4 linked regions of the Sinobacterium norvegicum genome follow. The protein of the gene in region 1 binds, or shares a complex with, the protein of each later gene. Links are inferred from orthologs where the notes say so. Each region holds a gene or a part of one and is shown on either strand. Other genes may lie near its edges. The genes, in order: dnaX, holA, dnaN and L9P87_RS01045.

The links.
Region 2: the proteins of dnaX (region 1) and holA are in contact, whole or in part, in a cryo-EM structure (PDB 8GIZ), measured with the Escherichia coli proteins. The link is inferred for Sinobacterium norvegicum from one-to-one orthologs.
Region 3: the proteins of dnaX (region 1) and dnaN are in contact, whole or in part, in a cryo-EM structure (PDB 8GIZ), measured with the Escherichia coli proteins. The link is inferred for Sinobacterium norvegicum from one-to-one orthologs.
Region 4: the proteins of dnaX (region 1) and L9P87_RS01045 are in contact, whole or in part, in a cryo-EM structure (PDB 8GIZ), measured with the Escherichia coli proteins. The link is inferred for Sinobacterium norvegicum from one-to-one orthologs.

The regions. Positions count from the first base shown.
Region 1 is NZ_CAKLPX010000001.1:18,172-23,839, reverse strand. The notes cover bases 1,734-4,681. They hold dnaX (DNA polymerase III subunit gamma/tau), read right to left. Parts: upstream 4,255-4,681; coding sequence 2,212-4,254; downstream 1,734-2,211. Other genes in these bases: pflA (pyruvate formate-lyase-activating protein), read right to left, coding at 4,391-4,681; L9P87_RS00095 (YbaB/EbfC family nucleoid-associated protein), read right to left, coding at 1,847-2,173; recR (recombination mediator RecR), read right to left, coding at 1,734-1,844. Also shown: L9P87_RS00110 (YcgL domain-containing protein), read right to left, coding at 1-1; rnd (ribonuclease D), read right to left, coding at 90-1,208; more of recR, read right to left, coding at 1,242-1,733; more of pflA, read right to left, coding at 4,682-5,128; pflB (formate C-acetyltransferase), read right to left, coding at 5,200-5,668. UniProt on the Escherichia coli protein: Part of the beta sliding clamp loading complex, which hydrolyzes ATP to load the beta clamp onto primed DNA to form the DNA replication pre-initiation complex.
Region 2 is NZ_CAKLPX010000001.1:1,925,733-1,931,283, reverse strand. Bases 1,049-3,879 are described here. They hold holA (DNA polymerase III subunit delta), read right to left. Parts: upstream 3,056-3,879; coding sequence 2,042-3,055; downstream 1,049-2,041. Other genes in these bases: leuS (leucine--tRNA ligase), read right to left, coding at 3,781-3,879; L9P87_RS08670 (LPS-assembly lipoprotein LptE), read right to left, coding at 3,062-3,673; L9P87_RS08680 (hypothetical protein), read right to left, coding at 1,438-1,962; L9P87_RS08685 (globin), read right to left, coding at 1,049-1,345. Outside these bases: L9P87_RS08690 (serine hydrolase domain-containing protein), read left to right, coding at 1-925; more of L9P87_RS08685, read right to left, coding at 920-1,048; more of leuS, read right to left, coding at 3,880-5,551. UniProt on the Escherichia coli protein: Part of the beta sliding clamp loading complex, which hydrolyzes ATP to load the beta clamp onto primed DNA to form the DNA replication pre-initiation complex.
Region 3 is NZ_CAKLPX010000004.1:232,573-238,135, forward strand. The notes cover bases 2,721-5,563. They hold dnaN (DNA polymerase III subunit beta), read right to left. Parts: upstream 4,777-5,563; coding sequence 3,664-4,776; downstream 2,721-3,663. Other genes in these bases: recF (DNA replication/repair protein RecF), read right to left, coding at 2,721-3,614; dnaA (chromosomal replication initiator protein DnaA), read right to left, coding at 4,811-5,563. Also shown: L9P87_RS15655 (LysE family translocator), read left to right, coding at 1-19; gyrB (DNA topoisomerase (ATP-hydrolyzing) subunit B), read right to left, coding at 83-2,497; more of recF, read right to left, coding at 2,490-2,720. UniProt on the Escherichia coli protein: Confers DNA tethering and processivity to DNA polymerases and other proteins. Acts as a clamp, forming a ring around DNA (a reaction catalyzed by the clamp-loading complex) which diffuses in an ATP-independent manner freely and bidirectionally along dsDNA.
Region 4 is NZ_CAKLPX010000001.1:222,431-228,069, reverse strand. The notes cover bases 437-3,355. They hold L9P87_RS01045 (DNA polymerase III subunit delta'), read right to left. Parts: upstream 2,418-3,355; coding sequence 1,455-2,417; downstream 437-1,454. Other genes in these bases: mltG (endolytic transglycosylase MltG), read right to left, coding at 3,066-3,355; tmk (dTMP kinase), read right to left, coding at 2,414-3,061; L9P87_RS01050 (PilZ domain-containing protein), read right to left, coding at 1,004-1,372; L9P87_RS01055 (TatD family hydrolase), read right to left, coding at 437-952. Outside these bases: more of L9P87_RS01055, read right to left, coding at 161-436; more of mltG, read right to left, coding at 3,356-4,103; pabC (aminodeoxychorismate lyase), read right to left, coding at 4,121-4,981; fabF (beta-ketoacyl-ACP synthase II), read right to left, coding at 5,034-5,639. UniProt on the Escherichia coli protein: Part of the beta sliding clamp loading complex, which hydrolyzes ATP to load the beta clamp onto primed DNA to form the DNA replication pre-initiation complex.

The sequences.
Region 1 (5,668 bases):
TTAACCGGATACCCAAATTTGCCCTATAAAAACGCCGTCAACAGCCAGGCTGATGACGGCGCGTATTCTACGCTTTTTAGCGGCGACTGTTAACCTTTGTGCAGCTCGGCAATCAGTGCCTCGCCGATCATCTCGGCGCGCCAACCCTGAAGGCCCTCGGGCAGTGCGGCAACAGAGGTCGGTTGTTGGCGAACCAACTGTTCGATGTCTTTCTTTTTCAGTAACACCTCTATCGCCAGGCCATTTGCCTCCGCCGCACTGTTGGCCACGGTGCGCAGTTTTTTGCTCGCCGACATGGCATGAGGGCTCAATGGCTTAGGCAGCGCAGCCGGTAAATCGGTATCGTTGATCGCCGCCGCCTGACGCACAATAGCCGCTAATTTATCGCCGTTTTTATTGGCAAACGAGGCTGGAATACCCTGGATATTAGCCAACTCCTTTGCCGATTTTGGCCCGCGCTTGGCAATATCCCACAGCTGCGCATCTTTCAACCAGCGGCTGCGGGGAATATTTATCTGACGCACCCGCTGCTCACGCACCTCACACAGCTGCTGCAATATCGCCAGCTCGCGGCGAGAGAGTTTCCAGGCAGACTTCACCTTGAGGTAATAATTCTCGGCCTGCTGGGCTTGAAAATAGTTGTTCATCATCCGCTCACCCTCGGCGAGAATCCACTCGGTGCGCTGCAGTTTCTCGCTGCGGGCAAAGAGGATTTGGTAGGCCTCGAACAGGTGGCTGACATCCATTGCCGCATAAAGGCACTGGCTGTCGGTCAGCGGCCGTTTAAGCCAGTTCGAACGGGTCTCACCCTTGGGCACATCGACATCGAGTAGGATTTTCATCAGTGCCGAATAACCCAGTGAAAAGCTCTCACCCAGCAGCGCGGCAGCTATTTGACTGTCATACAGCGGTTGCGGTACCACACCCAGCAGCGTTTGAAATACCTCTAAATCTTCGGAGCAGGCGTGAAACACCTTGATCACAGTCTCGGCCTGTAACACATCGGCCAGTGGCTGCAACTCGGTCACCTGCAGCGGGTCGAGTAGATAGGTATTTTTGCCATCACAAATTTGAATTAACGCCGGCTTGGGGTAAAACGTGTCGGTGCGCATAAACTCGGTGTCGATGGCCAAGGCGTCTTGCTGTAACCATTGCTGCGCCAGCGTATCAAGTTGCTCGGCACTGTTAATCCACAGAAAATCTGACATAAATAATTTCTACTATTCCGTTGTGCATATGCATTATGATTCGATGACCTTACGACCCGCCAAGGCATGGGCCAGCGTGCCACCATCAATATATTCGAGCTCACCACCGAGGGGAACTCCGTGGGCAATACGGCTGACAATAACGCCGCGGGATTGTAGCTGCTCGGCAATATAATAAGCCGTGGCCTCACCCTCAACCGTCGGGTTGGTGGCCATAATCACCTCGGTGACCTGCTGTTCCTGCACCAGCGCCATCAGCTTGTCGACACCGATCTGCTCCGGGCCAACACCATCGATGGGCGATAGCCGCCCCATCAACACGAAATAACAGCCATTAAAGCCGCCGGCCTGCTCTATCGCCAGCACATCGGCCGGGGTTTCCACCACACAGAGCAGCTGCCGGTTGCGCTTCACCGACAAACATAACTGACAGGTATCCTGCTCAGTAAAAGTGCGGCATTGACTGCAGCGGCCAACACCGTCCATCGCTGCCGCCAGTACTTCGCTGAGCTGACGGCCGCCGTCGCGGTCACGCTCTAATAATTGCATGGCCATGCGCTGGGCTGATTTAGGCCCGACACCGGGCAGACATCGCAGAGAGGTAATCAGCTGTTCGATCAGAGGGCTAAAACTCATCGTTAAAACGGCATTTTAAAACCGCCGGGAATATCCATCCCACCGGTAATATCCTTCATCACATCCTGGCTCGCCGCCTCGACGCGCCGAACCGCATCGTTCACCGCCGCCGCCAGTAAATCCTCTAGCATTTCTTTGTCCTCAGACATCAGGCTGTCGTCGATGCTGACGCGCTTAACATCGTGACGACCCGTCATCACCACCTCAACCAGGCCGGCACCGGATTGACCGGCATATTCAGCCTCAGCCTGACGACGCTGCGCCTCAGCCATCTTCTCTTGCATCTGCTGGGCCTGTTTCATCAAGCCGCCCATTCCATCTTTAAACATAACGCTACTTCCTTTTTAACTCTGTTAACTCACCGACGTTAAGCGGGGTCGGTCATCACTGGGCGTATGCTTTCTGGCAACACCTCAGCACCAAATTGCTGTCTTAATAAGGCTATATTGGGGTCGTTATCGATTAACTCAACCGCCGCCCTCATCTGCTCGGCAAGATGACGACTACGCTGCTGCGCAGGACTCTCAGCCGTCAGCGCCCCGACGGTAATCTCGACACCGATTGGTGTCTGCAGGTAATCACTCAAGTGACCGGCCAGACGCTGTTTGTGTCCGTCGTTAAACAACGTCGCCTGGCTCTGGTCGAGGATGAAATCGGCCTGCTTGCCATCGAAGCTCTGCAATACACAGTTGGAGGCGATATTCCGTAACACACCGTTGAGCGGCATCTGTAAATACAGCTGCGACCAATGTTCGGCGGTCAGCGGTAATCGGTCTTCCACCGCCACCCGGTCGGCGCCCACTTTCGCCGCCGGCTGCGATACCGGCAACACTTCTGCCGGTGCCGTCTTGGCCAACATGTCGGCCACCGATGAAGCCGGTTTTTCAGCCTCAGCCGGAGTGTTGATTGCCACCGCCGGCTCAGGTTTTTCAATGACCTTTACTGGTTCAGACACCTGATCTACCGAGGCCACCATTTCCTTTAAGGAGTGAGAGGCGGCTTGGCGCATCAGGGTCTCGGCTTGAGCAACCACCCCCTGCGCCTCTTCAACAACCGGTGTCTCAACAACCGCGACTGGCTCGGCGAGTGCCGCTGGACTGGCCACCGTTTCCTCGATGGCTGTCGCAGCACTGACCACAGGCTTCGCGGCCTCAGGCTGAGTTTCCCACGGCGGTGTATCACTGGGCTTTGATGCGACCGGCGTGGGTTCAATCTTTTTTACTGCAGCTGTCTCCTGCGGCGGGGCAGCCTGCTCGATAATGGGTTCTGCGGCGGGGGCCTCTGCCGCTGTCTGCGCCAAGGTTTGCTGTGGCAGTTCGGCGACACCGACCGGCTTAAAGGCCAGCATCCGCAGTAATAACATTTCAAAACCGGAACGGGCATCGGGCGCCATCGGCATGTCGCGACGACCGGCCAGGCCCATTTGATAGAATAATTGCACATCCTCAGCCGTCATCTGCGAGGCCAGCTCGATGATGCGCTGTCGATCACCGTGGCTGTTGTCGAGCGCCGCAGGAACAGATTGAGCGATAGCCAGACGGTGCAAGACACTGAGCATCTCCTCCAACGCCGAGCCAAAGTCGGCGGCATGCTCGGCCATCAAGGCGACTTCCGCCAGCAATTGTGCGCCGTTCTGCGCCGCCAATGCCAACAGCAAGCGATACACCGCATGTTGATCGATGGTGCCTAACATCATCGTCACATCATCGGCACGCACCTGGCCGGAGCCATAGGCAATGGCCTGATCGGTGAGACTGAGAGCATCACGCATACTGCCTTCGGCGGCGCGGCTTAGCGACCACAGCGCCTGCTCATCAAACTCGATCTGCTCTTCACCGAGCACATAATCGAGGTGTTTGACGATACGCTCGGGCGACATATTCTTGAGGTTAAACTGCAGGCAGCGGGACAATACGGTCGCCGGCAGCTTCTGCGGATCGGTGGTTGCCAGCAGAAACTTCACGTGTGGCGGCGGCTCTTCCAGGGTTTTTAACAGCGCGTTGAAACTGCTGTTCGATAGCATGTGCACCTCATCGATCAGGTACACCTTATAACGCCCCGCCGTCGGCGCATATTGGACGTTATCGAGTAACTCGCGGGTGTCTTCGACCTTGGTGCGCGAGGCCGCATCGACCTCAATCAAGTCGATAAAACGCCCCTCGGCAATCTGCTGGCAGGGGGAGCACTCACCACAGGGGGTTGAGGTCACACCTTTGTCGCAGTTTAAGCACTTGGCTAAGATCCGCGCAATAGTGGTTTTACCGACACCACGGGTGCCGGTAAACAAGTAGGCATGGTGTAATCGATTGCGGTCTAAGGCATTGATGAGCGCCTTGAGCACATGCTCTTGACCGGCCATTTCGCTAAAGCTTTTTGGTCGCCACTTACGGGCGAGTACCTGATAGCTCATTGAGTCTCTGACATCCTGGGTAGATGATTGAAAATAACAGTCTATTCTACACAGTCACTACCAAAACAGAAGCGCTAAACAGCGATATCAAAGGCAATAATAGCGGCTCTAACCAACACCGTTGCAGCGCTGGCAATCAGGCCAGTACTTTGAAGCCTCGGTCGGTCGCCATCTGGCTCAGCAGCGCCATCTCACTTTGCAGCGGCGGCTCGGTGGCAATCAACTCATAGGGCTCGTTCATCACCTGCCATTTGTGCACACCCAACTGGTGATAAGGCAGTAATTCAATCAATTCCAAACAGTGCCGTTGGGCTTCGATAATATCCAGCAGAGTCTCGAAATCATCGGGGGCGGTAGTCCAACCGGGCACCACCACGTGACGCAGCCAGTGACGCTGATTACGCTCAGCCAATAACTGCGCAAAGTCCAGTACCGGCGCATTGGAAACCTTGGTCAATTTCAGATGTTTTTCCGGGTCGGCCTGCTTCATATCGAACAGCACCAAATCCGTCGCATCCAACAGGCGGTTCAACAGTTTTGGCTCAACCACCTTCATAAACCCATTGGTATCGAGACAGGTATCGATACCCTCTTTACGACAGGCCTCAAACAGTTCGGCGACAAAGGCCGCCTGCAACAGCGGCTCACCACCGGAAACCGTCAAGCCGCCGGTTTTGATAAAAGGTTTGACCGAGCGCAGCTTGCTCATGATGTGTTCAACGCTATATTCAATTCCGCCCTTGGCACTCCAGGTATCGGGGTTGTGACAGTACAGACAGCGCATTTCGCAGTGTTGCATAAACACCACAAAACGTAAGCCCGGCCCGTCGACAGTACCAAAGGAATCGATCGAATGAATACGCCCAACAGTCATCAACAACCTCCTTGAAAACTCAGCCAATTAACCACAAAACAGCCCCCGCAGGCGAGGGCTGCCGTACACCTCTACATCTTAGAAGTAAAGGTCCGCGAGATCACTTCCAACTGCTGCTCACGGGTGAGTGAGTTGAAGCGAATAGCATAACCCGACACGCGAATCGTCAGCGACGGATACTCTTCGGGGTGATCCATTGCATGCACCAGGGTATCACGGTCGAGTACGTTGACGTTGATGTGCTGACCGCCCTCGCGCTCTGCGGTGTGATGGAAATACCCGTCCAGCAAGCCCACGAGGTTGTCGATGCGCCCCTGCTCGGTCTTACCCAGCGACTCGGGAATCATGCTGAACGTATAGCTAATACCATCTTTGGCCGAACTGTAAGGCAGTTTTGATTCGGAGCTCAACGAGCTGATCGCACCCTCAACATCACGGCCATGCATGGGATTGGCACCCGGTGCAAAGGGCTCGCCAGCACGACGGCCATCGGGGGTGTTACCGGTCTTCTTACCGTAAACAACGTTCGAGGTAATGGTC
Region 2 (5,551 bases), 1.9 Mb from region 1 along the record:
ATCCTACCGAAATGGCATGGTGGCGGATGATCGTCATGTTATTCACTCCTGTAGTAAGTCTCTGTGTGCGATGATGGTCGCTATTGCTGAAGAGGAGGGGCTATTGCAATTAGGGCGGCGGGTGATCGAATATTTGCCTGCATTTTCTCAGCATGCAGTATGGCAGGATGTCACGGTTCAGCATCTGCTGGATATGCAGGCCGGGATTTTATATAGCGAGGACTATAGCTCTGCGGATGCCCATTATTGGTCGTATACCCGGTCGGCTGGTTATTATCCGCCAACAGAAAAAGACCGTGCAATAGGCGTGCAGCAGTGGATGTTGGAAAATCTAGTCGAGGCACAATACCCTGCTGGCGAGGCCTTTGTGTATAACTCCTGCCTGACCAATGTGTTGGCGATGATACTGGAGGCCATTTATCAGCGGAGCTTTGCCGAGTTGTTCGAACTCAAGCTTTACCGTCATATAGGTGCCGAAAAGGCAGCCTGGCTGAATACCGATAGCAAGGGATTTACCATTATCGAAGGGCAGATTAATCTGTCGCTGCAGGATTTTTGTCGGGTTGCCTTGCTCACCCTTAATAAGGGGGTCAATTATCGTGGCGAGCAAATCGTCCCGGCCTGCTTCTTCGATGACCTAGTGGTAAGCGATGCGTCGTTGAAAAAAGCCTATCAGGCCCACGACCAGGATACTCTTTTCCCCTCTGGTCAGTATCACAATCAATTCTGGGTATTAGAGCCGGAGCAGCAACGATATTCGATGATTGGGATTCACGGCCAGTTTGCCTGGGTCGACCAATCGCGACAGTTACTGGTGGTCGGCCAGGGCTCCTACCCACACCAAGACAGTGCGCTGATGATGAAAACACTGAAAACGCTGTGGCATGGGCTGGCTGATTTCGCCGATAACAGGCCAGTATTATAGTTGTTGGGACGCCTGGTTAATATTGAACCGCATGCCGGCGACAGTATCCTGCCAGGCCTCGTTTTCTGCACTTGTCCACTCATTGCCAAGAGCCGTCTGGATGGTGGCGACATAGGCATCAATGAGACCGAAGTAATACCCCGTGTCTCTGACGTTATAGGTCAGGTGGCGGTAAAGCTCTTCCTCGGTGGCGGTGACGGAGTAATCGGGGTGTTTAACGGCATCCAGTAATGCGTCGCCAACCTTGCAAAACTTAATCAAGCTGACCTTGTTGAGGTCGAAGGGGGCGAAGATTTCTGCCGTTTCTGGGAAGTGCTGGAAGAATGTCGTCATCATCTGCAGAGCCAACTGGTTGGCGTTGCAGCGCTCTTTGGCGCGTTTGATGGAGGCGTCGACAATTTCTGCCTGGTGCTGATACATAATGCTGTCCATAGAATTGAATAGCATTGTTATAGCATTACAGTGAGATGGCGCCCTCGTCTGTAGGGACGAGGGCGCTTGTTTAGAATGAATTAAAGCGCGTTGTTATCACTGCCGATGAACAGGTAAACGCCCCATTCATCTTTGATTACCGCATCGGTTTTGATCAGGTGAGCGCCGATCTTAGCCTTGACAGAATCATTCTTGTAGCGTGTTACCTCGCCGCTTTTTGCCAGTGTTCTGGCCTGCGTCGTCTGCTGCCAATCGTTGCCTAAGCATTGCTCAATACGGCTGTTGAGTGTTTGATAGGCGTTGCTGGCACTCTGCTCCGAAGGGTACATTTTCGAGCAGCTATAGCTCGACTGTCCATCATTCCATACCCAAATACTGCAGGCGTTGGACACAATCTGATAGTTAGTATCGTAGATGGTGAGTTTTTTGTAGTCTTGGCCGGTGCCGCGAATATCTTCGAAACCATGCTGGTATTGACTAATGACTTCCTCGATACCTTCGCAAGGTTTGGGGGTGTAAATTGTGTTCTGGTAAAGCTCACAGCCGCTGGTAAGGAGTATAGCGGCGGTGGCGGAAATGCCGGAGAGTCTTCTTTTGCAGCCCATGATTATCCCTATGCTGATTGGCTTGTGCGTGTATTATTATGCAACAGATAAGCGTCAGAGGTAAACATTGAGGAGGGGCTCAGGGCTGCTGGATGGCGAGCGAGTGACCACAGACGGTTAAAACAAGCAGTGATAGCTCATCCCAAACATTACCCTTTTCTGCTCCCTTAGCCATATTGTCAATGCGTCGACAGTGGTCGAGCGCCCCGAGGCCTTGCCGCTTGCTCATCCGGGATAAGGCTTTGCGATATATTGGCTGGCGTCGGTCAAAGATTCTCAGCTGCTTAAAGCTGGCATTGATGTTAGTGCTGCTGGCCAATTGGACGAGAATGCGAACCTCGCGGGTTAGCGCCCACAGTATCAAAATGACTTCCGCTCCTTCGCCGCGCAAACCATTGAGGACCTTAAGAGCTTCGCCGGGGTTACCCGTGAGCATCCTGTCGCTGAGGTTGAACACAGTATATCGGGAACTGTCGGCAACGACCTGCATCACTGTCTTAGCAGTCACCGTATCACCGTCGACTAATAGTTTGAGTTTTTCTATTTCTTGTACGGCGGCGAGAAGGTTGCCCTCAACTCTGTCGGCCAATAGCTGACAGGCCTCTTGATCAGCCTTGAGTTTGGCCGCATTGAGGCGCTGCTCTATCCATTTAACCAGTTGGTAGCCTTCAATCGGCCAGAGCGTGACAATCCCCCCAACTTTATCAACTAACTTGTAACCTTTACTGCGGCTGGCATTGCTGTCGAGTTTGGCGCTGATTAATAGGATGATGGTGTCGGGATTGGGGTTGTCTAAATAGCTGGCCAAGGCCTTGCCGGCCTGCTCATCAAGCTTGCCTGCCTTCAGCCGAATCTCGATGATTTTACGACTGGCGAACAGCGATAAACTGTTGGCGCTGGTCAGTGTTTCTGCCCAGCTAAAGCTGCTGTCGACATGGTGTAACTCCCGCTCATCAAAACCCTGGCTGGCGGCGACCCGGCGCAGTGCCTCGCCCGCCTCTTGCACTAAGAGTGACTCGTCACCGCAGCACCAATAAATGGGTAATAGGCCAGATTTAGCATGCTGGTCGAACTGGTTTGGGCTCAGTTTCATCGTGGTTTAAGGCTGATCGAAAAACGATGAGTCTGATGTGGCAGCCGGTGGTGTCGGATTCTGTTGTTGCTGTTCCTCGGCCTGCGCTTGTAGCTCTAGCAAGCGTTGGTCGTCGATGGTGGCGAGCTGGTTGACGATGCTGACCGCTAACTGGGTGCGCAAATCACGCAGCAACAGCTCTTTTTCATTATCGGAGGCGATGACGTTATCGGGGTTGTTGTAATAGATTTTCTCAGCATAGACTTTTCGAGGCGGGATCAGTGTTAAGCCCTCGTTGTTAAGCAGAGTGAATTCGACCACCATCGTCAACTCATACTCGCTGGTCCTTGCCTGAGCATCGTAGCCAACGCTGCGCTCATCTTCCTTGACTTCGATAAAGGCGAGTTCGTAGGCGGTGCTGTCGGTGATGTCGGCGACATTGATATCGTAAAGAGTGAAGCTGCGTTTGATTTGCTCGATAATCGGGCCGCGAGTTTTACCGGTGAGCTTCAAGTTGGTAATAGGCTCTGCAATATCGACATTGCCGCGTAATTGGAAGCCGCAGCCGGCAAGTAGAGTCAAGGTAAGAACAACGGTGGCGAGGCCTATGTTGCGTAGACTCTTGGTCAATGTGTGCATGCAGAATCCTATGCGTTGCTGTCGTGTTAGGTTAAGTCTTTGTGTTCAATAGAAGACTGTAGCAACTGCCGGTAAATGCTGGCAAGCAGTTACTACAGATAGCGACGCTAGCCGACAACGATGTTGACCAGCTTACCCGGTACCACAATGACCTTGCGAACGGCCTTGCCATCCATGAAGCGCTGGACGTTCTCATCGGCCAAGGCGATAGCCTCAAGCTGCTCCTTGCTGGAGTCGGCGCTGACGCTTAGCTTTGAACGTACCTTGCCATTGACCTGAACAATCAATGGGATATTGGCCTGAACGAGTGCGGCCTCATCGACGGTGGGCCAGTGGGCGTCGACCACGGCGCCCTCATGCCCTAAGGCATGCCACAGCGCGTGGCTGAGGTGGGGCGTTATAGGCGATAGCAACAGGGTTACCGCTTCCAGCGATTCGCGAATAATAGCGGAGTTTTGGCCGCCATCTTCCTTGAACTTGCTGGTGTCGTTGACTAATTCCATCACCGCAGCGATCGCAGTATTAAAGGTTTGTCGACGGCCACAGTCATCGCTGACCTTGGCAATGGTCTGATGGATTTTGCGACGCAGACCCTGTTGCTTGTCGTTCAAGCTGTCGATGTCGAGGGCGACTTGATCATTTTGCACGTGGCTGTAGGCAAGACGCCAAACACGTTTGATAAAGCGGTTGGCGCCTTCAACGGCAGAGTCAGACCACTCCAGGGTCTGTTCTGGGGGCGCAGCAAACATGGTGAAAAGGCGGACGGTGTCGGCGCCGTAAATTTCAATAGCGTCCTGTGGATCGATGCCGTTGTTTTTTGACTTCGACATCTTGGTAACGCCACCGGCAATAACCGGCTGTCCATCGGCAATCAAGGTGGCAGTGGCGATGCGTCCTTTCTCATCGCGCTCTACCTTAACATCGGTTGGGGCAAACCAGCTCTTGCCGCCGTTGTCTTCTTCACGGTAATAGGTCTCGGCCAATACCATGCCCTGACAAAGTAGACGCTTGAAGGGCTCGTCACTGTTTACCAAGCCTTCGTCTCGCATCAGCTTGTGGAAAAAGCGGGCGTACAGTAAGTGTAAAATTGCGTGTTCGATGCCGCCGACATACTGGTCGACAGGCAGCCAGTAATTGGCCTGCTCAGGGTCGAGCATCATGTCGTTGACGTTCTTACAGGTGAAGCGGGCGTAGTACCAGCTCGACTCCATAAAGGTGTCGAAGGTATCGGTCTCGTGTTCTGCCGGCTGACCATTGTACTCTGTTTTACGCCACTCAAGGTCGCTCTTGATCGGTGAGTTAACACCGTCCATGACCACGTCGGTTGGCAGCAATACTGGCAGGCGATCCATGGGTACTGGGATTTCGCCACCCTCAGGCAGGTTCAGCATGGGAATGGGCGTGCCCCAATAGCGCTGGCGGCTGACACCCCAGTCACGTAAACGGTAGTTGGTAGTTGTCTCGCCCTTGTTGTTAGCGATAAGCACTTGGGAAATTGCGTCGAAGGCGGCATCGAAGTCGAGTCCGTCAAACTGACTGGAATTTACCAAAATACCTTTCTCGGTATAGGCTGCTTGCTCGAGATCGATGTCACTGCCATCGGCGGGCTTGATCACCTGGGTGATCGGCAGCTGGTAGGCCTTGGCAAATTCGTAATCGCGTTGGTCGTGCGCAGGAACGGCCATGACGGCGCCAGAGCCGTAATCCATTAACACATAGTTGGCGACCCAGACAGAGACCTCTTCTCCGGTAATGGGGTGGAGGGCTTTGAGGCCGGTATCCATGCCTTTCTTTTCCATCACCGACATATCCGCCTCGGAGACAGATTGAGTCTTGCACTCGGCGATAAAGTCGGCCAGGGCGCTGTTGTCCTCGGCC
Region 3 (5,563 bases), on another replicon or contig:
TTGGCTTAATATTCACTGAATTTCAGACACAAAAAAGCCGCTACGGAAGCTTTTCAGTAGCGGCTTTTTTTATTTGAACAATCTACACGTCGAGGTTGGCGACACGCAGAGCATTTTGCTCGATGAACTCACGTCTGGGCTCAACCTGATCCCCCATCAGCGTGGTAAATATCTGATCGGCAGCAATGGCGTCTTCAATATTCACACACAACATACGACGAACATCGGGATCCATGGTGGTTTCCCAAAGCTGCTCTGGGTTCATCTCACCCAACCCTTTATAACGCTGGATGTTATAGCCACGCTTGGCTTCTTTCATCAACCACTCGATAGCGTCTTCGATATTACTCACCTCGAGTAATTTTTCACCGCGTTTTATGTATGCGCCGTCCTCTAACAAGCCATCGAGCTTATTTCCCAGCGCCAGGATTGCCTTGTAGTCGTTCGAGCTAAAGAAGTCCTGATTAAAGCTGTAAGTAGTTGGCAGACCGTGAGCCGTAATAGTGACCTGTGGTAACCACAACTCGCGCTCAGGATCCTTAACAGCCAACACCTCGTAGCGGTTAGCACCACTGCGCGTATCAATATCCAGCTTCGATTTTAGGCCGGTACACCATTGATTGACCAGTGATTGGCTCGATAGGGCTGCGGCTGTCAGCGCATCATATTCAACCAATTCGCGCAGTACTTCAGGCGGATATAACTTAGACAAGCGATCAATCAAGGCTGCCACGCTGCGGAACTCACTGATTAAGTCATTTAACGCAGCCCCTGAGATGCCAGGTGCTTCGGCGTTTACATGAAGACTGGCACTGTCCAAGGCACTCTGTGTCATGAAGCTGCTCATCGCTTCTTCATCTTTGAGATACTGCTCCTGCTTACCCTTGGCGATCTTATACAACGGTGGCTGAGCAATGAAAATGTGACCGTTTTCGATTAACTCAGGCATCTGACGGAAGAAGAAGGTAAGCAATAATGTACGGATATGCGATCCATCCACATCGGCATCGGTCATGATGACGATTGAGTGATAGCGTAGCTTTTCGACATTGAACTCGTCTTTACCGATGCCACAACCTAACGCCGTCACAATGGTGCCAACTTCCGCTGAGGAGAGCATCTTATCAAAGCGCGCTTTTTCAACGTTAAGAATTTTACCTTTTAATGGCAAAATCGCCTGATACTTTCTGTTTCTGCCCTGTTTGGCGCTGCCACCAGCAGAGTCACCCTCCACTAGGTAAACTTCTGATAATGAAGGATCTTTTTCTTGGCAGTCGGCCAACTTACCTGGTAATCCTGCGATATCGAGAGCACCTTTGCGGCGTGTCATCTCGCGTGCTTTACGTGCAGCTTCCCTGGCCCGAGCGGCATCGAGCATCTTTTGCACGACTTGCTTCGCCTCATTGGGGTTTTCTACCAGGTAATCGCCAAACTTATTACTCATGGCGTTTTCAACTGCACCCTTAACTTCTGACGAGACTAATTTGTCCTTGGTCTGCGAGGAGAACTTAGGGTCAGGGACCTTGACGGAGACGATTGCAGTTAAGCCTTCACGCGCATCATCACCAGAGGTACTGACCTTGGCTTTCTTAGCCAAACCTTCACGCTCTATATAAGCATTTAAATTACGGGTGAGGGCGCTTCTGAAGCCCGCTAGGTGGGTACCACCATCACGCTGCGGGATGTTATTGGTGTAACAATGAATACTTTCTTGATAGGAGTCATTCCATTGCAATGCAACCTCAACACCAACGCCCTCTACCTCGTGGGTAAAGTGGAATATTTTGTTAACCGTGGTTTTGTTTTGGTTAAGATAGTCAACAAAGGCACTCAAGCCACCATCGTACTTAAAGGTCTCTTCCTTTGCGCTTCGCTCGTCTCTGAGAACAATACAGACGCCAGAGTTCAGGAAGGACAGTTCTCGTAAACGCTTGGCCAACTGCTCAAACACAAATTCTATATTGGTAAATGTCTCCGAAGAGGCCATAAACGTTACTTCGGTACCCGAGCGCGTAGTTTCACCGACGACTGTTAGTGGCGCCTGTGGCACACCATGTACATATTGTTGTTCGTGTACTTTGCCATTACGGCGAATTGTCATCTTAAGGGATTCTGACAAGGCGTTAACCACCGATACACCAACACCGTGTAAGCCGCCAGAAACCTTGTAAGTATTATCATCAAACTTACCGCCCGCATGCAGCACCGTCATGATAACCTCAGCGGCGGAGACGCCTTCTTCATGGATATCGGTTGGAATACCACGGCCATCATCTTCTACGGTGATCGATTCATCAGGGTGTATTGTGACCGTTATCTGTTCACAGTGTCCGGCCAAGGCTTCATCAATCGAGTTATCGACAATTTCAAACACCATATGATGCAAGCCGCTACCGTCGTCAGTATCACCGATATACATACCTGGACGCTTACGAACGGCATCTAAGCCTTTTAATACCTTAATACTGGACGAATCGTAGTTTGTTTCTTCAGTCATTACTGTCTCCGCATATACCTTCTTCTGAAGGCTCAGGCTTCACGCTTCCTTGTTCCACGTGAAACACTTGTAAATCTTTCGCCTTATCGAAACAACCGACGATACTCGCCTTGTCGATACAGGTTATAAAAACCTGGGCACCTTGTTCTACAAATAAATCACAGACAGCCTGCCTGTGATTACTGTCAATCTCGGCAGGCAGGTCATCTAATAAATAAATACAGTGATGACTCTTGCTCTGCTTGTAGTGCAACCCTTGGGCTATTTTTAACGCCGCCGCCACAATCTTTTGCTGGCCGCGAGAGAGTAAACTTGACGCCTCGACACCTTGATGCCGAATTTTAATATCTGCCCTATGGGGGCCATACTGCGTATAACCAAGCTGTGTATCGCGTTCGACGGTGGTGGTTAGCACATTGGATAAATCGATCTGACTATCCCAACCTCGTCGGTACTCAAGCTGAATATCAGTGCACTCTGTTAACCGTGCCAATACTTGATTAAAAACCAATACAAACTCATTAAAATACCGCTCACGGCAGTTATCTATAGTAACAGCGTAACGCGATAATTCCTCGTTCCAAATAGCCAGTTGTGCGTTATTTATACCAGAGCCCTGTCTTAGCAACGAGTTTCTCTGCTTAAGACAGCGCTGGTAAGCTCGCCAAGCGTCAAAAAACGAGTGTTCCACGTGGAACACTCCCCAGTCTAAAAACTGCCTACGCACCTTAGAGCTACCATCCAGCAAACTGAAAATATTCGCATCCATGACCAACACAGGAAATATACCGGCCAACTGAGACACGGTGCGAACAGTTTCACCATCAATACGGATCAACGGCTCCCCTTTTAGAGAGCGCTGAATACCCACATTGCGGGTTATGCCATCACTGCTATGAAACTGTGCATGGACTGTTAAGCTCTGCTGACCTCTTTTAACAACAGGCCTGACAATATTCTGCCGGAAAGATCGCGCCAACGCGACCATATGTATCGCCTCTAAAACACTGGTTTTACCACTGCCGTTGGCGCCATAAAGCAGATTAATCTGCTTAAAAGGCGCCAATGTCTGTTGCTCAATATTTCGGATATTGTTGATATAAAGCTGATTAAACAACAGTCGCACCCATCAACAAACGACACCGCTTAATAACAATAGCCACGACTTACAAACGCATTGGCATGATGACATAAAGCGCATCACACAATTCGTTGGCCACAGATTCTTCAATCTTGGCCGAGCTATTAGCGTCAACCAACGACAATTTGACATGGGCACAGTTGAGGACGGTTAATACATCCAAGATATAACTGACATTGAAACCGATCTCGATTGGCGCGCCGTTATACTCCAGACTGACAACCTCTTCAGCCTCTTCCTGTTCAGGGTTGTTGGCAACAATATTAACTGTATCAGAGGCCAGTTTTAAACGGACACCGCGATACTTTTCATTTGACAAGATCGCTACACGAGACAACGCTTGCTTGAGCTCAGCTCTGTCAGCATTAGCAATATTAATCGCCCCCTGGGGCAGCACTCGCTGATAATCAGGGAATTTGCCATCAACCAATTTAGTGGTGAAGGTGAAGTCCGCCGTCTTCGCTCGCAGGTGATTATCACCGAGCGTGAGCTCAATCTCGTCATCCTCACTCATGAGCAAACGAGCCATCTCCAGCACCCCCTTACGAGGCAGGATAACTTGCCGATCAATCTCGACATCGAGGCTGCGCTTCAAGGTACACATGGCCAGCCGGTGCCCATCTGTGGAAACAGCCTTGAAAACATTATCCTTTAACTCCCACAGCATGCCATTAAGATAATAGCGAACATCCTGCTGAGCCATGGCAAAAGCTGTTGATTCAATTAACTTTTTCAACTCGCCCTGGGTTAAAGTAAATTGGGTGTTACCCGGCTCATCATCGATAGAGGGAAAATCAGTAGCCGATAGTGTTGATAGGGTGAAACGACTGCGGCCACTCTTAACGATGGCGCGCTGGCCATCAACGGCAAAATCAACCACGGCACCATCTGGCAAAGACTTGCAGATATCCACCAGCTTCTTGGCAGGCACTGTTACCTGTCCATCTACAAAGGCTGCATCGAGATGAACACGACCATCTAACTCAACCTCAAGATCGGTACCGGTTAGGGACAAGACGCCATTTTCGATACGCAGCAATACGTTGGATAAAATAGGTAGAGTTTGACGGCGCTCAACTACACCGGCCACTAAATTCAGTGGCTGCAATAAAGCTTCACGGGTAATAGTAAATTTCATGAGATTTTTATAGTCCTCGTGTCAGTAGGCACAATTAAGTAGTAAGTGAACGTAAAAGGTTTTGATAATCTTCCTGAATATCGTTATCAGCACCACGTAGTTCTTTAATCTTTCTGCAAGCATGCAAAACAGTTGTGTGGTCACGACCACCAAAGCCATCACCTATTTCAGGCAGAGAGTGGTTGGTTAATTCTTTCGATAAAGCCATGGCCATCTGCCTCGGCCTGGCAATAGAGCGAGTGCGACGCTTTGATAGAAGGTCGGCAATTTTTATCTTGTAGTATTCAGCAACAGTGCGCTGAATATTATCGATACTGACCTGCTTATCCTGCAGTGCTAATAAGTCCTTTAAAGACTCCTTGATCAGTGTGATATCTATTTTACGGGCGGTGAAATGCGCGTTAGCAATAACCCGCTTTAAGGCACCTTCAAGCTCTCGTACATTGGAGCGAATACGCTGAGCGATGAAAAACGCTGCCTCTGGTGGCAAATCAACCTTGGCCTGCTCCGCCTTCTTCATTAATATGGCAACCCGCGTTTCCAGCTCAGGTGGCTCTACCGCCACTGTCAGCCCCCAGCCAAAACGAGACTTCAACCTCTCCTCTAAGCCTTTGATTTCTTTCGGGTATCTATCACAGGTCAAAATCATTTGCTGCCCCCCCTCAAGCAGCGCATTAAAGGTATGGAAAAACTCCTCCTGAGAACGGTCTTTACCAGCAAAGAATTGAATATCATCGATCAGCAACGCATCGACGGAGCGATAAAAGCGCTTAAATTCGGTGATTGC
Region 4 (5,639 bases), 210 kb from region 1 along the record:
TCGGCCTGCGCTTTTTCATCCTTAAAAAAGAATGTATGCATTGAACCGAGCGCGCTTATTTTCAGCTAAAATACTAGAAAAAAGCACAAACTTCACGAACTATAAATATGTTATTCGGCACATAATATTATTTTTTAAATATGTCTTTTGGTATATTTTTTTATTCACTACCGAACAACCGATAAAAATTATTCGTCGTAATTTCCGCCAAAACTTGCACATCAATAGCCAACAAATCGGCGATATATTGCGCAACCAAACTGACATACTGCGGCTCGTTAGGCTTTCCGCGATGGGGCATCGGCGTCAAATAGGGCGAATCTGTTTCAATCAATAGACGATCGAGTGGTAACGCCTTAACAACATCACGAAGAGCATCGGCATTTCTGAAGGTGACTATCCCCGAAATAGAGATGTAATAATTGAGGTCCAGGGCTTTCTTAGCCATCGGCAAATCCTCAGTAAAGCAGTGAAGCACGCCGGCAGACTCCAAACAACCATGACCTGTTATCAACTCGATGGTATCGTCTTTGGCATCCCGGGTATGAACAATCACCGGCTTACGAAGCTCTTTGGCCAGCACCAAATGGTCAACAAAGCTTTGTCTCTGCTGCTTCAAACATTGAGACTCGTAGAAATAATCCAGCCCAGTTTCACCTATCGCGACAACATGCTTGCTATCGGCTAACCGACGTAGTCGCTCTATATCGAGCGGCGTCTCATCGACGCTCAAGGGATGCACACCGACAGAGGCGACAACTTCAGAATAGGTGGAGGCAATCTCAGAGCAGGTTAAAGAGTTTTCGAGGTCGATACCCACACAGAGCATCTTACCGACACCCTGCTGACGGGCACGGGCTATCACGCCAGCAATACCATCGTCATACCCCTCAAGGTTTAAACGGTCTAGGTGGCAGTGAGAATCAACAAGCGGGAGGGTTTGAACAGGCATAACAATACTTTCATAAAAATTTGCCGTGCAGTATACGGCGTTGTCGCCGATTTACATAGTATGCGTGGGACGATCTGATGCCAACGAACCGGCAAGATAGGTTTCAATTTTACTCACCGCTATCTCATCTTTATCGGCAAACTGAACACCAATACCGGCTGCACGGCCACCCTGCGCACCCTCAGGTGTCAACCAGACAACCTTGCCCGCAACCGGAATTTTCTCGGCCTCATCCATCAATGTGATCAGCATAAAAACCTCATCACCCAAGTTGTAAGCCTTTGTAGTTGGTACAAAAAGTCCGCCATTATTTAAAAAAGGCATATAGGCTGCATAGAGCACAGAAGCATCTTTGATTGTTAACGACAAGATACCATTTCTTGCCCCCGCCTTAGCACCAGCACCACCGATAGACATCACTTACTCCAACATTTCCAAGCACAACACAACTTTATTTTATAACCGAAGAATAACCGTAAAGAAGCACTATTTCCACTAGTTATTAATGACTTAAATCTGCAAGCACACCCTCTAGCAACAGCTGTTTATTGGGGCTTGCACCTTTGGTGATAACAGCCTTTAGTTTAGTCAATTTATCTACCTGCTGATGTAGTTTCTGCGGATTAAGCCTTAAAGCTAATAACCGGTACAGCACCTGGCAGTCCGCCATTGCTGTATATCCTCCGGTGGCCGTCCACTTAGCCAAATCAATATACCAATCCAACAGCCAGCCCACCACTTCGCCAAGCTCGGCTTTAGCCCACTTTTGAGCGACAACGACCAGGTCTGTCTGCCCCTCTAGCAATTGGGTCAATTCGGCCAGAATTTGCTCGCGCAGTTGAAGCTTGGGACTCTGGTCCAGCTCCAACGCCAGGGTAGGCTGCCCCTTGGCCACAGCCAATAAATATTTTGCCCGCTCCAGTCCACCCACCTGAGGTGCCAGCCACTGCTCACCCTGCTCAAAACTTATATCCCTAATCTGCAACAACTGGCATCGGGAACGGATAGTTGGCAACACCTGCTGGCTACTGACGCCCAACAAAATAATGACCGTACTTTCGCCAGGCTCCTCCAGACTTTTGAGCAGCGCATTTGAGGCATTTTCATTCATCGCCACGGCTGGGTCGATAATGACAATTTTATAGCCGCCCTGCTGACTCTTTTTGAGTACGAAATCTGAGACCTGCCTCACCGCATCAATTTTAATTTGCCGGCTGCCCTCCTCTAATGTCAGTACCTTATAATCCGGATGGGTGCCGACCTGATGCAATAGACAACTTTTACAGCTACCGCAGGCTTGCTTATCGACAGGCTGATGACATTGAAGATAGATGCCCAGGGCCTTGGCCAGAGATAGCTTGCCAAGCCCGGCAGACCCGGTGATTAGCAGTGCATGGGGTAAGATGCCGGCATCCACCTGTTCAATCAGCTGCTGCCAGCGATCTTCCAACCAGGGGTATATCATGGCGTATTCGCGAGCATTGGCAAGATGACACCGGCGATTTGCGCCTGCACATCGGCCAGTGGCTGTGAGGCATCAATAACAGCAAAGCGCTGAGGGTTGTCGGCTGCACGGCGTAAATAGCCCTCTCTGACACGATGAAAGAATGCCAGCTGCTCTGATTCAAAGCGGTCGAGTTCCCCGCGCTGACGAGCGCGTTCCATGCCAATTTCAACAGGCACATCCAATAGCAACGTCAAATCAGGCTGCACACCCTGCTGAACGGTTTGCTCTAGCTGTTCAATCAATGCCGTTGACATATTACGACCACAACCCTGGTAGGCATAGGTGGCATCGGTAAAGCGGTCACACAGCACCCATTCGCCACGACTTAGTGCTGGTAAAATCTTGGTATTGAGATGTTGCGAACGGGCGGCAAACACCAACAACAGCTCAGCCATCTCATCAACCTGCTCCCCTCTCTTGCTCAGCAGCAATTCTCTCAATTCTTCCGCCAATGGCGTCCCCCCCGGCTCGCGGGTATGAATAAACTCTGTCCCGCTGGCATTGAGCAACTGCTTAATGTATTCGACGTTAGTGGTTTTACCGACACCCTCACCACCCTCGATAGTGATAAACAAGGGCTTGGTCTTTGTCTCTAAACTCATGCTGCTACTCATTGGCCGGTGAGCTGCGATAATCATCACGGCGCTTTAATTGATAGGTTCTGACGGCCTTATTATGCTGCTCTAAGGTATCTGAAAACTGATGCGTACCATCACCCTTGGCGACAAAGTACAGGCTACTGCCCTGTTTGGGGTTTAGCGCTGCGTGTATCGCTTCTTTACCAGCAGCAGCGATAGGCGTCGGCGGTAAACCGTTGCGGGTATATGTGTTGTATGGAGTATCTCGACGTAAATCAGCCCGAGTAATCCGGCCGTTATAACGATCACCCATGCCGTAGATAACCGTCGGGTCAGTCTGCAACCTCATTCTCTTTTTCAAGCGACGAACAAAGACCCCGGCAATCTCACCCCGCTCTCTGGCAACACCGGTTTCCCTCTCAACAATACTGGCCATAACAAGGGCTTCGTAGGGGGTTTTATAGGGCAGATTTTTTTGTCGCTGCTGCCACTGCTGCTGCAAGACTGTCTGCAGCCTCGCCGCGGCGACGGCAATGATCTCACGATCGGTTTGACCGCGGGTAAAGGCGTAACTATCCGGGAAGATCAAGCCTTCAATGTTGTCGTGCTCACCATAGCCAAGCTCACTCATATAGACCGGTAATTCAGACAGCTGCAACGTCTGCTCTATCAGTGTATTCGCATGAATTTTGGCCAGCAGTTGCTTAAGCGTCAGTCCTTCCGTCAACGTGATTTGATAATACTTTACCGCCCCTTTACGCATCTTATCCAACAGCGTAATGGCGGTATCATTGACCGAGATCGCATACTCTCCCGCCTTGATATCTGTCAGCTCATAAAATCTCGCGTAGAGAACAAAAACACGGGCGTTTTCTATTATGCCATCAGCCTGCAGCTGATTTGCCACAGCACTAAAACTCGAGCCCTTGCCGACAACGACACTAGAACCGATAAACTGCTCTGCCAGTGGGGTATGCATCGTACGCTGCAACCACTGCTGGGCACCAAAACCAACCAGCACTGCGACAAAAACAGCCAGTAGCAATACACGTTTAAAAATTATCATTCACTACTCTTACATTATTATTGGGGGTAAATATCGATCAACGCATGCTGCAGCTGAGCAACTACTGGGTGACCGCTACTATTGAGCTCTATTGGCAAGCGTTTATCGGTATCAAGCAGGCAATCAACAGGGCAAATTCTCATCAAGCTATTGCAGACAAATACCGCTTCGACATGATAAAGCTGGCGGTAATATATTTCTTCGAACACCACATCATAATTAAACTTTTTTGCCAGTTTTTCAATAATTAACTGGCGCATTACGCCTGCCACGCCACAGCGTTTGAGACTACTGGTATACAGCGTGTTATTTCGCAACCAAAAAACATTACTCTGCGTTCCCTCAACAACATATCCCTGTCCATCGAGCATAATGCCTTCGGCAATGGCGTCATCATGCCACTCTTGCTTTGCCAATACCTGTGGCAGTCGGTTGAGATGCTTAAGCCCGGCTAACGCGAAGGCCTCTGGCAGCCTTGTTTGGCACTGAAAGACCGATATTCCGCCCTGTTCAACACCATAATCCACCATCGGTAGACACTGAAAAACACGCCTGTATTGCGCCTCTATTGGCGGCCGATAACCCCGCCCGCCACTGCCACGAGAGAGTATCAATTTCAGAATGAAAGGTTCCGAGGGCATGTCAGCGACAATGCGCTGGATCTCGTCAGCAATAAGTACTATTTGTTGCGAACAAAAGCCGAGTGCATGACAACCCTTTGTTAGGCGGGCCAGATGGTAATCCAACAACACAATCCTGCCGCCGGTCACCGGCATTGTTTCAAACAAGCCGTCGCCATAGGCCAATGCACGATCTGTCACGGCCAGCTGATCAACAACCTTTCCATTGATAACAACACAGCCAGTAATCAACGCCATAATTCTAACCGGAAGGTAAATAAGACCGGCGACGATAGTCGCCGGCAGACGGCTATACTCGTTTGAACAACAAGCTACCGTTGGTACCACCAAAGCCAAATGAATTTGAAACAGCAGCCTCAATATTCATTTCTTGCGCGGTATGTGGCACGTAATTAAGATCACAGCCTTCGTCTGGGTTATCCAAGTTGATGGTCGGCGGAGCCACCTGATCACGAATAGCCAATACTGAGAAAACAGCCTCGACAGAACCCGCAGCACCGAGCAAATGACCGATCATCGACTTGGTTGAGCTGACGGCAGCCTTTGCCGCAGCAGCCTCACCCATTGCCAATTTCACCGCCAAGCTTTCAGCGACATCACCCGCCGGTGTCGATGTACCGTGAGCATTGACGTAATGGATAAGCGAGGTATCGATACCAGCATCAACGATGGCATTCTTCATAGAACGCGCAGCACCACTGCCATCCGTCGTCGGAGACGTCATATGATAAGCGTCAGCGCTCATGCCAAAGCCGGCAAGCTCAGCATAGATTGTTGCGCCACGGGCCTTGGCCTGCTCATACTCTTCAAGCACCAGCATACCAGCACCATCACTGAGCACGAAACCATCGCGATCTTTATCCCATGGACGGCTGGCCGCTTGCGGGTCGTCGTT